Regions from separate parts of the Xenorhabdus budapestensis genome, predicted to be linked through region 1. Evidence: predicted binding sites of a transcription regulator. Region 1 holds the regulator's gene; the other holds the start of a gene.

The links. Region 1 encodes PhoB, which activates phosphate uptake and scavenging genes when phosphate is short. Its sites were predicted from a motif close to CTGTCATAAAACTGNCNNAT; they were not measured.
Region 2: the regulator PhoB is predicted to act here: its motif matches at 5,458-5,477, upstream of pstS (phosphate ABC transporter substrate-binding protein PstS).

Annotation. Positions count from the first base shown of each region.
Region 1 covers NZ_CP072455.1:854,812-863,440, reverse strand. The annotation lists gene brnQ (branched-chain amino acid transport system II carrier protein) at 501-1,835, opposite strand; gene phoR (phosphate regulon sensor histidine kinase PhoR) at 2,316-3,737, opposite strand; gene phoB (phosphate regulon transcriptional regulator PhoB) at 3,887-4,576, opposite strand; gene sbcD (exonuclease subunit SbcD) at 4,879-6,150, shown strand; gene HGO23_RS03725 (AAA family ATPase) at 6,179-8,629, shown strand, end outside.
Region 2 covers NZ_CP072455.1:196,814-205,442, forward strand. The annotation lists gene HGO23_RS00785 (Tex family protein) at 1-2,061, opposite strand, end outside; gene greB (transcription elongation factor GreB) at 2,461-2,946, shown strand; gene ompR (osmolarity response regulator transcription factor OmpR) at 3,118-3,846, shown strand; gene HGO23_RS00800 (ATP-binding protein) at 3,909-5,015, shown strand; partial or broken gene HGO23_RS00805 (IS1 family transposase) at 5,077-5,292, shown strand; gene pstS (phosphate ABC transporter substrate-binding protein PstS) at 5,607-6,650, shown strand; gene pstC (phosphate ABC transporter permease PstC) at 6,773-7,723, shown strand; gene pstA (phosphate ABC transporter permease PstA) at 7,725-8,585, shown strand; gene pstB (phosphate ABC transporter ATP-binding protein PstB) at 8,621-8,629, shown strand, end outside.

The DNA.
Region 1 (8,629 bases):
AGAGTAACTATCGCAAATACTGAAATTTTCATTGGTGAGACTAAATTCTTACTTTAATGCGGGGTGCGTTTTATATTCAATGATACCCGTAAGATACAAAATGATAGTAACAACTAGAATCGCCAATAACTGACCATAAGTAAAGCTTTTATATCGCCAAAAGACAAGTGGCAAACCAAAAAGCAGAATAATATCCTAAACTAATTTTTAAAAATAGTGATTATTATTATCTATAATTGAATGAATAATATATGATTTGCATTTTTCTGTTCATTTTTATCAATAACCCTGAATTTACCAACCAAACATCTTCTAATAATTATTGAATTTATCAGCAACAAATTTATTAGGTATAATCTAGTGGAGTTTAGTTTTATATTTCTTGATAGATATTGTTATTATTTTATAGGAAAGGCAGGGCCAACAGGCATCAGGGCGGCATTGATTTATGCCGCCCGAATTGTTTTTCTTACAGAAGAATTAATGAATAGTAATCAGCATTATCCCTGCTGGATTTCATGCTTTGGAAGTTTGCCTTCTCCCGCAATGCGATCATAAATAGCAAATACTACCACTGACAACAGAGTCGGTATTAACCATGCCAGCCCTTGATTTGCCAACGGCAGATGAGTTGCCCATTTAGGCAGTAAATGTGATAAATACTCAGATGATTTAATGGCATCCAAAACCCCAAACATCAGGCTGACCAGCATAGCGGGAGCCAGAATACGGGTGAAGTTATTCCACCAACGGATCGTAAAACTCAACAATATCAGTACAATACAAGGCGGATAAATTGCCGTGAGCACCGGAATTGAAAAAGTAATCAGATGACTCAGACCCAAATTGGAAACCAGCATGGAGAACAATCCCAGGCTCAGAACCAGTGTGCGATAAGAGAGCGGCAGATAACGGCTGAAGAACTCAGCACAAGCGCAGGTCAAGCCTATTGCAGTTACCATACAAGCTATGAAGATCAATACCGCAAGGAAGAAGCTTCCATAGTTACCAAAAACACTCTGAACATAAGCATGCAGGATAGTTGCACCATTATCAGCTTTTGGTACTAATATGCCGCTGCCTTCCCCCAATTTGAACAAAGAAAGGTAAACCAGAGCCAGACAAAGCCCTGCAATCAAACCAGCCCACATGGTATAGCGGGTCAACAATGAAGAAGATTCCACCCCTCTGGAACGTGCAGCATTAACAATAACAATGCCGAATACCATTGCGCCAAGGGTATCCATAGTTAAATACCCGTTCACAAAACCATTTGAAAACGGTATTTCCTGATAAGTCTCAATAGCAGGAATAGAATGGCCCGCTGGCCATAACACAGCTGCAACTCCCAGAATGACTAATGCCAGTATTTTGATTGGTGCCAACACATGTCCGACGCTATCCAGTAATTTACCCGGATAAAGTGAAACCAGAACCACCAGTAAAAAATAGATTATGCTGTAAATGAAAAGTGGAAGTTCTCCGGAGCCTACTAACGGAGCGATACCCACTTCAAAAGAAACGGTTGCAGTTCTTGGTGTTGCAAACAGCGGGCCAACAGCCAGATAGCAGACAGTCGCCAGTATTAAACCCGCTGTTTTACCGATAGGGGAACTCAGAGCTTCAATTCCACCCCCTACTTTCGCCAAAGCAATAACGGTAATGACAGGTAAACCTACAGCAGTAAGCAAAAAGCCAGCGGCAGCGACCCAAACATGCTCACCCGCCTGCAAGCCAACCATAGGTGGAAAAATGATATTTCCCGCACCAACGAACAGAGCAAAAGTCATAAAGCCTAATGCCCAAATATCCTTAGATGATAAACGGTATGTCATAATGATTGTTAACTTATTGTTACTGAAAGAATTGCACATGCAATAGTAACTATTGCAAATACTTGAATTTTCACTGGCGAAACAGGATCCTGATTTAACAGTCAGTGATAAGTATCTGTTCCCTGATACTCGCAAGACACAGAATGGTAGTGGAAAGAACAGCTAGAATCGCCAACAACTACCCCCAAGTAAAACTTTTATAACGCCAAAAGGCAAGCAACAAACCAAAAAGCAGAGTAATATCTTAAACTAATTTTTAAAACTAGTGATTATTATCATCTATCATTGAATACACACTATATGATTTGCACTTTTTTATTCACATTGATTAATAAATCATTTTTTTGCCCGTATTATTACCATTAAATTACATTAACCTTATGATTTTTTTAATCAGTTTACCTATATCCTTCGCCTTTCAAGTTGCCTCTTTGTTAGCTGCACTCATCCACCCCGGTCACCGTTTTTATAAACATACGGTTATCTATGCTCCCGGGGATTAATGAGAGGCTCCTGCCTCTCACCGGAGGCCAGCCTTTGGCTGGACAAATTCGTTCCCGACGAATTTGTCGCTCCCTTGCCGCCGCGATGCAACTTGAAATCCATTGGGTATATATCGGAGACAACAAGCGGCTGAGGCAACAAAAAACTAAATGTAGAACCTTTCCCTACAGTGCTTGAAATATCGAGATGTGTATTGTAATGATGCAAAGCATGTTTCACGATCGCCAACCCCAACCCGCTTCCACCTGTTTGTCGTGAACGAGCACGATTAACCCGATAAAAACGCTCAGTCAGGCGCGGTAAATGCTCTTGGCTGATCCCTTGACCATTATCTTCGACTTTGAACAATGCTCCCTGAGAGGATCTAGACCAACTAACTACAATACGAGTACCTTCCACTGTGTGGTTAATAGCATTGTAAACGAGGTTCGACATTGCACTTCTCAGTTGTTCTTCATTCCCGAAAACCCGTAGTTTTTCATCGACATCAAACGCAATATCATACCGTTTATCTGCCAGTGTCAGCACTTCCTGCTGCAATAAAACCAACATAGCAGGCACATCAACAACATCATGCATATCCACCTGCGATCCGATTTCAATTCTGGAGAGATGCAATAGTTGTGTAACCAGACCATCCATTCTTCGGATCTGTTCCTGCATTGTCCTGATCGCTTTCTGGTTTGCTTCTCTACCCAATTCCTGATCCTGCATCATTTCCAGATAGCCTTGCAGTACTGTTAATGGTGTTCTCAACTCATGACTGGCATTGGCAAAAAAATCGCGGCGGAAATTTTCCAATCGCCGCTTTTGTGTAATATCACGGGCGATCATCAATAGTAGCCCTTCTGCATATGGCATTAACTGAAATTCCATCAGATGACTATTATTTAATTCAATGGAAAGAGGGTAAGTAAAATCGCCCGCAACCATATAGCGACTAAAATCAGGATAGCGAAGCAAATTAAAAATAGACTGCCCATTATCCTCAGGCCAGCGGAATCCTAATAAATGTTGAGCTAAGCGATTACACCAGAAAATATTACCTTCCACTGTCATCATCACCAGAGCATCCGGTAATGATTCCGCCCCGCTACGGAACCGTTTTATCAGTAATGCCAACTCCCGACGACGCTTACGGTTACGTTGCTGCAACTGATAAATGCCGTAAAATATGGGTTCCCACCCTCCACGACCTGAAGGAGGTAACATACTGCGATCCAACCAGAGCCAGTCAGATAATTTCAGTAAATTGTAACCATGCCATACCAGTGCCAGCAATAATGCCACCACCAGCAACCACGCCAGATGGCCAATAAAGAAAGACAAAATAATTGCAGGCAGACAAAAAATAAACAGACCCAGTACTAACTGCTTCCAGGATAACCGCTCCAGCACGTGATTCTCTCCGGCATGAAATTAAATGTTCATCATAATTATTTGGTTTACTTAGCTTTGTTTAGCTGATTTTGTTCATCTGGTTTTATTCACTAAGTAGTGTTCAACAAACCTGTCCACATAAAACCTATCGATAAAAACCAGACAGATTAATAACGGGTGGAGAAACGATAACCTGTACCACGCACAGTCTGTACCATTTTATCGTGTCCACCGATTTCAAGCACCTTACGTAATCGACGGATATGCACATCAACAGTACGATCTTCCACGTAAACATTAGCTCCCCATACATAGTTGAGTAACTGTTCACGGCTATAGACACGTTCAGGATGTGTCATGAAAAAGTGAAGAAGTTTGAATTCCGTTGGCCCCATATCCATATCCTGCCCCTGACTGGAAACTCGGTGGGATACGGAATCCAGCATTAACCCATCCATATTGATAATATCTTCCGCTGTCATGGGAGACATACGACGCAACACAGCTTTAATACGAGCAATCAATTCTTTCGGAGAAAATGGCTTAGTGATGTAATCGTCAGCACCAACATCAAGCCCACGAACCCGATCTTCTTCTTCTCCCCGCGCAGTCACCATTACGACAGGAATATCTTTGGTATTACTGCTGCGCTTCATCTGTTTAATAACTTGTATTCCTGAGCCACCAGGCAGCATCCAGTCTAATAATACTAAATCAGGGTAAGGCTCTGACAGACACCCGATAGCTGTATCATAATCTTCTGCTTCAACAGGTTCATACCCGTTTTGCTCCAGCACAAAGCACACCATTTCACGAATTGGGGCTTCATCTTCAACAACCAAAATACGTCTAACCATGGTTAATCCTGCCAATATTATTGAAGTCAGCAAAACTCACAATAATTCATTGTGAGTCAATTTTATTACAGTTTTATGAAACACCTTCTGTCTTCATCATAAAACTGTAATCAACATTGCAGGGAATTTATTACATAGCTGTCATATTTCATTGTTGTTGCGAAGCTGCTCGAAAACCTGCGAATGAAATCGTAATTACACACGACATCCCTTGAGCACTCATTATAATTAATAAGCGGAAAGCTGAAACAACACATAAATCAGAGCAAAAAAGCAAGATAAGAAAAACAGAGTAAAAAAACATGCGAATCATTCATACGTCAGACTGGCATCTTGGGCAATATTTCTTTACCAAAAATCGTGCCGCAGAGCATCAACACTTCTTACAGTGGCTTATTGGGCAAATAAATGAATATCAGGTTGATGCCCTGATTATTGCCGGAGATGTTTTTGATACGGGCTCTCCACCCAGCTACGCCCGTGAGTTATACAATAGGTTTGTCGTGGACTTACAACCCACTGGCTGTCAGCTCGTTATTCTTGGCGGAAATCATGATTCTGTCGCCACACTCAATGAATCAAAGACCCTATTTTCTTACCTGAACACCACCGTCATTGCTTGTGCAGAAACGGATATCCAGCAACAAATTAAGTTACTGAATAACAAAAATGGTCAACCCGGTGCCATTCTCTGCGCCATTCCTTACCTGCGCCCACGGGATATCATGATAAGTCAAGCAGGGCAATCAGCCATGCAAAAACAGCAGGCACTACAAGATGCTATTACGGAACACTACCACCAGCTCTATCAACAGGCTTGTCTATTACGGGAACAGCTCGGTCACCCTCTGCCGATTATCGCAACCGGGCATCTGACCACTGTCGGGGCTTCTACGACAGATTCTGTCCGGGATATTTATATTGGCACACTGGATGCCTTCCCTGCTCAGGCCTTTCCTCCTGCTGACTATATTGCTCTGGGGCATATTCATCGTCCACAACTGATCAATCAAGCTGAGCATATCCGTTACAGCGGCTCACCAATCCCCTTAAGTTTCGATGAAGTCGGGCAAGAGAAAAGTGTTTGTTTGGTTGAATTTAAGGAGGATAAGTTCAATAGTGTCACCCTGTTGCCCATTCCTGCTTATCAACCAATGCAATTAATTCGGGGGAATTTGCAACAAATCGAGGAACAATTACAAACTTTCAGTGACTATCAGGGAGAACGTCCTGTTTGGCTGGATATTGAAGTTGCAACTCAAGATTACCTGCATGACATCCAGAAACGCATTCAGTCTATGGCTGTCGATCTGCCTGTCGAAATCATCCTGCTACGGCGTAGTAAAACTACACGACAAATATCATTATCGGAAAAAAACAAAGAGATACTTACCGAATTGAGTGTATACGAAGTTTTCGAAAGACGACTGGCATTGGCTGAAATTGACGATCAACTGCAGAAACAACGCCTGACTACCCTGTTCAGGCAAACACTGGACGATATTGCTCAGCAACATACCCAAGAACAGCCGCTCAAAAACAATAGCTCAGAAACAGCAGCTCAAAAACAATAGTTCAGAGAAAATAGTAGGATGCAATAGCATGAAAATTCTTAGCTTACGGCTAAAAAATATTAATTCCTTACAGGGTGAATGGAAAATTGATTTCACAGCAGAGCCTTTTGCCAGCAACGGATTATTTGCTATTACCGGCCCGACAGGTGCAGGAAAAACTAGCCTGTTGGATGCTATCTGCCTCGCCTTATATCACGAAACCCCACGGCTCAACACCATTTCAGCCAATCAGAATGAATTAATGACCCGCCATACAGCCGAATGTCTGTCAGAAGTTGAGTTCGAAGTTAAAGGGGTTGCTTATCGTGCCTTCTGGAGCCAGCGTCGTGCCCGCAATCAAGCTGAAGGCAAACTCCAGCCCCCGAAAGGAGAATTAGCAGACAAAAAAACAGGCAAGATTTTGGCTGACAAAATACCGGATAAAAAAGAGAAAATTGCTGAAATAACTGGTCTTGATTTCAAACGCTTTACTAAATCTATCCTCCTGTCACAAGGTGATTTTGCTGCATTCTTAAATGCAGATGATAAAGACCGTGCCGATTTACTGGAAGAACTGACCGGTACAGAAATTTACGGTATCTTGTCGCAGGAAATTTACCAACGCCATAAAGAAGCCCAATCTGAATTAAATATTCAACAAGCTAGAGCTTCTTCAATCGAATTATTAACTCCGGCACAGATAGAAGAATACCAAAATCAGCAACAACAGCTTATCGCAGCAGAAACTCAGCTCAACCAGCAGCTTAAAGACTTACAGGCAACCGAACATTGGCTCGTACAACAAAATGAATTAGAACAAGCATTAACTAACAACAAATTGCTTTTTCAGCAGGCTGAGCAAGCTATTCAAGATGCCCACCCCCAATTACAACAACTGGCTGCCAGTGAACCTGCCGAAAAACTTCGTCCATTGTGGGATACACAAAATCGAGCATTTAATGAAAAGCAACGGCTTGATGAACAACACAGAAAAATAACATATGAGATTGAACAACAATGTTCTTTATTACAACCAGCCCAACAAAAGCAGATTGAGCTGGAAAATACCCAAAAAGAGCATATACAGCATCATATGCGGCAGGAAAAACTGATTTCTGAGCACATTATGCCACTTGATCATAAGATCGAAATTCAATCGAAAGACTTGCTCACTCAGGAGAAAGAAGTTACTGCATATAATCGTGAACTGACAGAAATATTGTCTCAATATCAAGTGACGAAAACTCAGTACATCACACTGAATAAAGAACAAAAAACGCTGGAAACATACTACGAAGAACACCCTTATTTCCGTAAGCTGGAGAGTAAACTGCCTGAATGGAAACAACTCTTTTCTCGCCAGAAAGAAAAACAGATCCAGATAACCAGGCTCAGACAAAAAAACCAGCAAATTACCACTGAACTAACCTGTACAAATGAGCACCTGAGTGTCTTAAATACGACGCTGGTACAACAATCTACACAAAACCAGCCATTACAGAATGAACTTATCCTTGCCGAAAAAGAACTGAGTAGCTTGCAGGCAATTCATCCATTGGAACAGTTACAAAAACAGTTATCAGATTACCAATCACAACTCAGTTCACAAAATCAACTGGAGATTTTGCAGCCCCAGATCCAACAATTACAGGCAACGATTTCAGATAATCAGGCACAACTCACACAAACTCAGGCATTACTGGAACCTTTACCAACTCAGATAACCGCTCTCGAACTGCAATTAACAGAAACGCAGCAACACCATCAGGATTTAGCTGAACGTATTCGTCTGGAACAGCGGATCATCAGCCTGGAACAAGAACGCAACCAATTGAAGGAAGGAGAAGCCTGCCCGCTTTGTGGGGCAACGCATCACCCTTTGATCACCGAATACCAAAATATCGCCCTGCCAAAATCAGAAGAGCGCTTGAAAGTTCTGAGCCAGAAAATAGAACAGCTACAAGGAGAACGCTCCGCTTTACAGCAAAAACAGCAGTTTCAGCAAGAACGCAGTGAGCAATTACAGCAATCCATTACACACCTCATATCTCAACTAGCAGAGATGAATAAACAATGGCTGCACCATTGCCAACAGCTACAATCCTCTGAATTTACAGTAGATGAATTATCAGCAGAGACAGAGTCTGTAGGTCACTTTATTAGTCAACGGAAAGCGGCTTACCGACAACACCAAAAACAGTACGAAGCACTATTACAAGCTGAAAAACAGTATCAGGCTGCGGAAAAATCACTATCGAATCATCGTGAACAGTACAAATCTTACGAGCAAGAGATCGCCCTGGAAAAGGTCAAGCAAGAGACTTATCAGAGACAATTAACTGAAAATACAGAAGAGTTGCGCCAGATAGAAGCGGAATACACAGCCACAACAGAGCAGCTAACCTTCGAATTATATGATACGCCATTTGTACTACCGGAACCGCAGGAGGTTGAGAACTGGCTACAGTTACGTGATAACGAATTAAAAAACTATCATGCT
Region 2 (8,629 bases), 660 kb from region 1:
CACAAAGCGATCGGATAGGGAAGAAATGTGCACTAATCCATCCTGATGCACGCCAATGTCAACGAAAGCACCGAAGTTGGTGACATTGGTGACAGTGCCTTCCAGAATCATACCTGCTTGCAGGTCATTCATTGTTTCAACACCGTCGGCGAAAGTGGCTGTTTTGAACTCAGGGCGTGGATCACGACCGGGTTTTTCCAACTCTTTCAGGATATCGGTTACTGTCGGAATACCGAATTTTTCAGTTGTGAAATCCTGAGCCTTCAAACTGCGCAGAGCGGCTGGGTTGCCCATCAGTTCCGGCAAAGTCTGTTCTGTTATTGTCAGAATTTTTTCAACGACCGGATAGGCTTCAGGGTGAACGGTGGAAGCATCCAGCGGGTTATCGCCCTGATTAATACGCAGGAAGCCCGCACATTGCAGGAAGGATTTTGGCCCAAGGCGTTGAACTTTCAACAATTCTCCACGGTTGTTGAAACGACCATTCTCATCACGCCAATTCACGATATTCTGGGCGACAGAGTGAGTCAGGCCGGCGACACGGGTCAGTAAGGAAACTGATGCAGTATTCAGATCGACACCAACACTGTTTACACAGTCCTCAACGACTGTATCCAGTTTTTTGGCAAGTAGGGTTTGGCTGACATCGTGCTGATACTGACCGACACCAATGGATTTAGGATCGATTTTCACCAGTTCTGCCAGGGGATCTTGCAAACGGCGGGCGATGGAGACAGCACCACGCAGCGAAACATCTAAATTAGGGAATTCTTGCGCGGCTAGCTCTGAAGCGGAGTAAACAGATGCGCCCGCTTCGCTGACCACGACTTTTTGCGCAGTGACGTCAGGATACTGTTTCTGAACATTAGCAAAGAAGCGTTCTGTTTCACGGGATGCAGTACCATTACCAATAGCTACCAGATCAACATTGTGTTTGGTACATAGGGCTGCAATGGCTGCCGCTGCTTTATTTTCCTGGCCAGTATGTGGGTAAATGGTATCCGTAGCGAGCAGTTTGCCTGTCGCATCTACGACCGCAACTTTTACTCCTGTGCGGAGACCCGGATCTAATCCCATTGTGGAATGCATACCCGCAGGTGCTGCCATCAACAGATCGTTCAGGTTACGGGCGAAAACGTTGATCGCTTCATTTTCAGCTTTTTCGCGCAGCGTCCCCATCAGTTCGGTTTCCATATGCAACAGCACCTTAATGCGCCATGTCCAGTTCACGACAGCCTTGCGCCAATTATCAGCTGGTGCGTTATTCAGGCGCAGGTTCAAATGCTCTGTGATGATCTGTTCGCAATAACTTTCCTTAGGTGCTTCTTCAAATTGAGGATCAGCATTCAGGGACAGTTGCAGGATACCTTCATTGCGTCCGCGGAACATGGCAAGGGCGCGGTGGGATGGTACAAAGGCGATGGCTTCATGGTAATCAAAGTAATCGCTGAATTTGGCACCTTCTTCCTCTTTACCTTCAACAACTTTCGCAACCAGATGTGCATTTTTCCACAAGTATTCACGTATTTTCACCAACAAAGAGGCATCTTCAGAAAAACGTTCCATCAGGATATAGCGGGCACCATCCAATGCGGCTTTGGTATCTGCAACGCCTTTGTCTGCGTTAACATAAGCAGTTGCAGCCGATTCCGGTTCTTGCTGTGAGTCTTGCCATAGCAGATCTGCCAATGGTTCTAGCCCTGCCTCAATGGCAATCTGCCCACGGGTACGGCGCTTAGGTTTATAGGGCAGATAGAGGTCTTCCAGTTCGGTTTTGCTCAGAGTGGTATTAATGGCTTCAGCCAGTTCATCCGTTAATTTTCCCTGTTCTTCAATAGATTTCAGGATAGTCTGGCGACGGTTTGACAGTTCGCGTAGATAACCAAGGCGGTTTTCAAGCTGGCGAAGCTGTGTATCATCCAGACCACCAGTGGCCTCTTTACGGTAACGGGCAACAAAGGGAACAGTATTTCCTTCATCAAGTAAGGTAATGGCTGCTAGGACTTGTTGTGGTTGAGCCTGTAGCTCACCAGCAATGATTCGACTTAAAGATTCATTCATGGTCTGTTTTCTTCAACTTTCTCAGCGCCTGTAGATATCAGCAGACAGGGCCAAATTTATCTGATCTACCCTTCATTCAAATTGCTTTTTGCTGGCAGCAACTTGAAATCCATTAAGTATAGATCCTGACAGGGTTCAAACTTGACTCCATTATATACGTATAGAGCGAGATAATTTCCAGTTTATACTCTTCGTCTTTCAAGTTGCCTGTTTTGTTGGTGGTATTTACCCGTTTGGTTGCCTCCGGTTGTTCGGCTGTTACTTGTTGTTGTGATGCAACTCGAAATCTATCAGGTATAGCACAATATTTCTGTCAGGTTGCGACAGAATTCATCGAATATCTGTACGGTTAAGATATAGTACTGCGCCATTAATCATATTTTCTCAAGTGGGATTTTCATGGGCAAAAGTAACTACATTACCCGAGAAGGCTGGCAGGCGCTTGATCAGGAACTGAAGTATCTCTGGAAAATTGAGCGCCCAAAAGTCACTCAAGCTGTGTCTGATGCAGCCGCGTTGGGGGATCGTTCAGAAAATGCAGAATATATTTATGGTAAAAAAAGGTTAAGGGAAATTGACCGTCGTGTGCGTTTTTTATCCAAAAGATTGGATGTTCTGCAAATTGTGGATGCTGATCCGCGGCAGGAAGGAAAAGTTTTTTTTGGAGCCTGGGTTAAAGTCGAAAACGAAAACGCCGAAGAATATATTTTTCGCTTAGTGGGGCCGGATGAATTTGACCCTGCCAAAAAATGGATTTCAATTGATTCACCTGTGGCAAGGGCGCTGCTTGGTAAGCAGATCGATGATGAAATTACCGTCATGACACCTAATGGTAAGGCGGTTTACTGGATATTGGAAATTAGTTACCAGCCATTGGAAGCATAAAAATTAGGTGTAAGTGGAAACAAGAAAACAAGGATGAGAAACAGAAACATAAGCAATTATTGCCAATATTATAAATATTCCTAGAATACATGACCTTAGTGTCTTTTAGAGCATGGGTTTTCTGTGAGAATAATGGATATTGCGAGCATGGAACATCTTGGGAGCTGAAAAATGCAAGAGAGTTATAAAATCCTTGTTGTTGATGATGATATGCGTTTGCGCGTATTGCTTGAGCGCTATTTATCGGAGCAGGGTTTTCAAGTTCGTTGTGTTGCAAATGCAGAGCAGATGGATCGCTTGTTGACCAGAGAATCTATTCAATTGATTGTACTGGATTTAATGTTGCCGGGCGAAGATGGATTATCTATTTGTCGAAGATTGAGAAGTCAGCATAACCCGATCCCCATCATTATGATCTCCGCGAAAGGGGAAGAAGTTGACCGGATTGTTGGCCTGGAAATCGGTGCAGATGATTACCTTGCAAAGCCTTTTAACCCGCGAGAACTATTGGCACGTATCCGTGCTGTCCTGCGCCGTCACTCTAATGAATTATCTGGCGCTTCGACACCGGATAACGCGATAGTGACCTTTGGTAAGTTTAAGCTGGATCTTGGGACTCGTGAAATGTTTCATAAAGATGAGCAGTTGTCCCTGACCAGTGGTGAATTCTCTGTATTGAAAGCATTGGTATCTCATCCCCGCGAACCTTTATCACGGGATAAGCTGATGAGTCTGGCACGAGGCAGAGAGTATGGTGCTATGGAGCGTTCCATTGATGTGCAGGTTTCCCGTTTACGTCGTTTGATTGAAGAAGATCCCACCCATCCCCGTTATATCCAGACTGTTTGGGGACTGGGATATGTTTTTGTTCCTGATGGTAGTAAAGGCGTAAGTTGTTGAGTATAAAACAATAAGTAGAAAGACATATATAAATTGTAGTAAAGCATAATTGGAAGTAAAGCATGAAAAAACTCAGGCTCCTACTGCATGGTGTATTCCCCCGTGTCGTGTATTGGATGTTGGCAATGCTGTTGGGTAGCCTGATGGTCAGTTATCTGGCTGCTTATCTACTATTATTAGTACTGGCAAAATTATCAGTATTGGAAAAAATATCATTTATCAGCGTGTTACCGTATGTCTTTATCAGTGTGTTGATGACAGTACTGTCTGTTTCTACGGTATTGGGTTTTTACCTGCGTGCCCAAAAACAGCCTTTAACCGCCATACAGAAAGCAATAATAAAGATGGGAAAAGGGAAAGTCGTTACGGCATTACCTGAATCGGGAGCACCTGCCATACAGTCGGTTATCCGGGCATTTAATCAAATGTCGATGAGGATTAAATCGTTGGAGGATGAGCGTGTCATTTTTATGGCAGGCATAAGCCATGACTTACGTACTCCACTGACTCGTATACGGTTAGCGATCGAATTGATTGGTGGAGAAGATGATTTCCTGTGTGAGTCGATTAATCGTGATATTGAAGAGTGCAACGCAATCATTAATCAATTCATCGATTATCAGCGGTCTGGGCTGGATACCTCAATAGTTCGCTGTGAATTAAACCAACTTATTGAGGACGTGATTGGCGCAGAAAAAGGAGTAATGGCAGAGAAGGCGAGTACAGAAAATAATAGTACCGGAAAAAATATCGAAGATAACCTGTCCGCCGCTCCTGTTTTCATTATGGCTAATCCACTTTCAGTTAAACGTGTTTTGGCGAATATGTTCACCAATGCCCATCGTTATGGCAACGGCTGGATCCGCATCAGTAGTGGAGCCACTGAACAATTTGGCTGGTTTCAAATAGAAGATAATGGGACAGGTATAACACAAGAAGAAGCAGCGACTTTGTTTCAGCCTTTCATGCAGGGAAAACAGAGTTACAGTAATAAACTCCATCATCATAATAGTGGAGTCGGCTTGGGGCTTGCTATTATCCGCCGCATCATCAACCAACATCACGGTTATCTTGACATGGGCAGAAGTGAGAGAGGTGGGTTATCCATTCGCGCCTATATTCCATTGGCGACCAAACCATTAGTTATGGAACCATCAGCCATAGATTAAGTCTGTTCATAATACGTGTAAGATGTTGGCATAGTGAAATAACGGCAACGGATTCTCCCTTGATGACTTGGGAAGTGATGCTCGGGAAATTGAACCAGAAAAACATTTGGTGGGAAAAATTTTTACCCAGCATATAGAGCGACGTAATCTGACTCTACGCATTCATATCAAACGATTAGCAAGAAGAACTATTTGTTATTCACGCTCGATAGAAATTCATGAAAAACTTATTGGTGCCTATATTGAAAAACATCATTATAACGCTTTGGAGTCATGACCTAAATCCGAAGCCAGTTCCCGTCAGCGTTTGAAAACATACGATGCCAATATTTTACACGTATTATGAACAGACCCGTAGATGACAAGTCATGACATTGAATTGATGAAATTCAGGCTATGGGATATGAGTATGAATGAGATAGTAGCGGGAATTTCTGAATGACTGTCATAAAAATGTCATAATTCATACATTTTACTGTCATTAAGTTGACTTATTTTTCCTTCCTGAACCATTTTTTACCTAAAAACTAGACTGTTGACGTTGTTGAAAGTTGTTTTTAATGAATGATGTGTATCTCAGCAGGAGGATGTATGAAATCAATGCGTATCACCGCGGCAGGTATCATGGCAACAGTATTTGCTATGACGTCTTTGTCTTCATTTGCTACAACTACCAGCTTGACGGGAGCTGGTGCGACATTCCCGGCACCGATATATACCAAGTGGGCAGATTCTTATCAAAAAGAGACTGGTAATAAAATCAATTATCAAAGTATTGGTTCTTCTGGTGGTGTAAAACAGATTATTGCCAACACGGTTGATTTTGGTGCATCAGATGCCCCACTTACTGATGACAAACTGGCTTCTGAAGGTTTATTCCAGTTTCCGACCGTGATTGGCGGTATTGTGCTGGCGGTGAACCTTCAGGGTATCAAGTCCGGCCAATTGGTATTAGATGGCAAAACTCTCGGTGACATCTATTTGGGAAACATCAAAAAATGGAATGATCCCGCCATTGCGAAATTGAATCCGAATCTCAAACTACCTGAGCAAAATATTGCAGTGGTTCGCCGTGCGGATGGCTCCGGTACTTCCTTTGTTTTCACCAGCTACCTGTCCAAAGTGAACAGCGACTGGAAAGCAAAAGTCGGGGCAGGTTCTACAGTGAAATGGCCGATCGGGCTGGGTGGTAAAGGCAATGATGGCATTGCGGCGTTCGTCCAGCGTCTGCCAGGCTCCATTGGTTATGTTGAATATGCTTATGCGAAACAGAATAACCTCGCTTATACCAAGTTGGTAGCCGCTGATGGAAAAGTTGTCGCTCCTACAGAAACTAATTTCAGTGCGGCAGCAAAAGGGGCGGACTGGAACAAAAGTTTCGCACAGGATTTAACTAATCAGCCCGGTGAAAATGCGTGGCCGATCACTTCAACGACATTCATCCTAATCCATAAACAGCAGAAAAATGTCACACATGGGGCAGAAGTTCTGAAATTCTTTGACTGGGCTTATGAGAAGGGCGGCGAGCAAGCGAAGGCGCTGGATTATGCTGTGTTGCCAAAAGCCGTCATCGAACAGGTACGTGCAGCCTGGAAGAATGACATCAAAGATAAGCACGGCAATGCCTTGTATTAACAATTCGTTGTATTAGAGATTTGTTGTATTAGTGATGCTATTGAAGGGAAATAACCCAAATGGAAACTGAGCGCATGGCCGAACATAAAACTATACATAGGAAAACTATACATAGAAAAACCATGCATAAGACAGTACAGAAAGCACCAGGTAAGCACGGTGATATTATTTTCAGTACGCTGGTCAGGCTGGCGGCCCTGATGACGTTATTTTTGTTGGGAGGCATTATCATCTCGCTGCTCATTGCTGCCTGGCCGAGTATGCAGACATTTGGTTTTGCTTTTCTATGGAATAAAGATTGGGATGCACCTGCGGGGGTTTTCGGCGCATTAGTACCGATTTATGGCACATTAGTGACCTCATTGATTGCCCTGATTATTGCCGTTCCGGTCAGTTTTGGTATCGCTCTGTTTTTGACAGAACTGGCACCAAATTGGTTGAAACGACCGCTTGGTGTGGCAATTGAGTTATTGGCGGCGATCCCTAGTATCGTTTATGGCATGTGGGGGCTATTTGTCTTTGCCCCGCTTTTTGCTGCTTATTTCCAGCAACCTGTCGGTGATCTGTTGTCGAGTATTCCTGTCGTGGGAGAACTGTTTTCCGGCCCGGCTTTCGGCATTGGTATTCTGGCTGCGGGCATCATTCTTGCCATCATGATTATTCCCTATATCGCTTCTGTGATGCGCGATGTATTTGAACAAACTCCCGTTATGATGAAAGAGTCGGCTTATGGGATTGGCTGTACAACATGGGAAGTGATTTGGCATATCGTTCTGCCTTACACCAAAAATGGGGTAATTGGTGGTGTGATGTTGGGGCTGGGGCGTGCACTGGGAGAAACCATGGCAGTGACTTTTATTATCGGCAATACCTATCAACTGGATAGTTTCTCCCTCTATATGCCCGGAAACAGTATTACTTCGGCATTGGCAAATGAATTTGCCGAAGCAGAATCTGGTTTACATACTTCTGCATTGATGGAACTGGGGCTGATTTTATTTGTTATCACCTTTATTGTTCTTGCGTTATCAAAATTGATGATCATGCGTCTGTCCAGGAATGAGGGGCGTTGAAATGGTAAGAATTGATAAACGTCATAGGTTACAAGCCTGGCGACGTCGGAAAAATCATCTCGCCCTGTTTCTGTCTATGGCAACAATGGCGTTCGGTTTGTTCTGGCTGATTTGGATTTTAATCTCCACAATCACTAAAGGTATTGATGGTCTGTCTCTGGCGTTATTTACCGAAATGACGCCACCGCCCAACTCAGAAGGAGGTGGGCTGGCAAACGCCATTGTCGGTAGTGGACTTTTGATCTTCTGGGCAACAGTATTCGGTACGCCATTGGGAATTATGGCGGGTATTTATCTTGCTGAGTATGGACGTCGTTCTCCGTTGGCTGAGGTGATCCGCTTTATTAATGATATCCTGCTTTCTGCCCCTTCTATTGTTGTAGGGCTGTTTGTTTACACGGTAGTTGTGACGAAAATGCAGCATTTCTCCGGTTGGGCAGGGGTAATCGCGCTGGCTCTGTTACAAATCCCAATTGTTATCCGCACAACGGAAAATATGTTGAAACTGGTGCCGGATAACCTGCGTGAAGCAGCTTATGCACTGGGAACACCGAAATGGAAAATGATCTCCGCCATTACGTTGAAAGCTTCAATATCGGGCATTATTACAGGTGTGTTACTGGCCATCGCCCGTATTGCAGGGGAAACCGCCCCGTTGTTATTCACTTCGCTTTCCAACCAGTTCTGGAGCACTAACCTCAGTCAGCCAATTGCCAATCTGCCTGTCACTATATTCAAATTTGCTATGAGTCCATTCTCAGACTGGCAACAACTGGCATGGGCCGGGGTTTTACTGATTACCTTATGTGTACTGTTGATTAATATTTTGGCGCGGTTGTTATTTGCCAAGAAAAAATTCTGATATTAGAGGTACTGATATTGAAGAGAGAAGCGTTGATGAGTAAA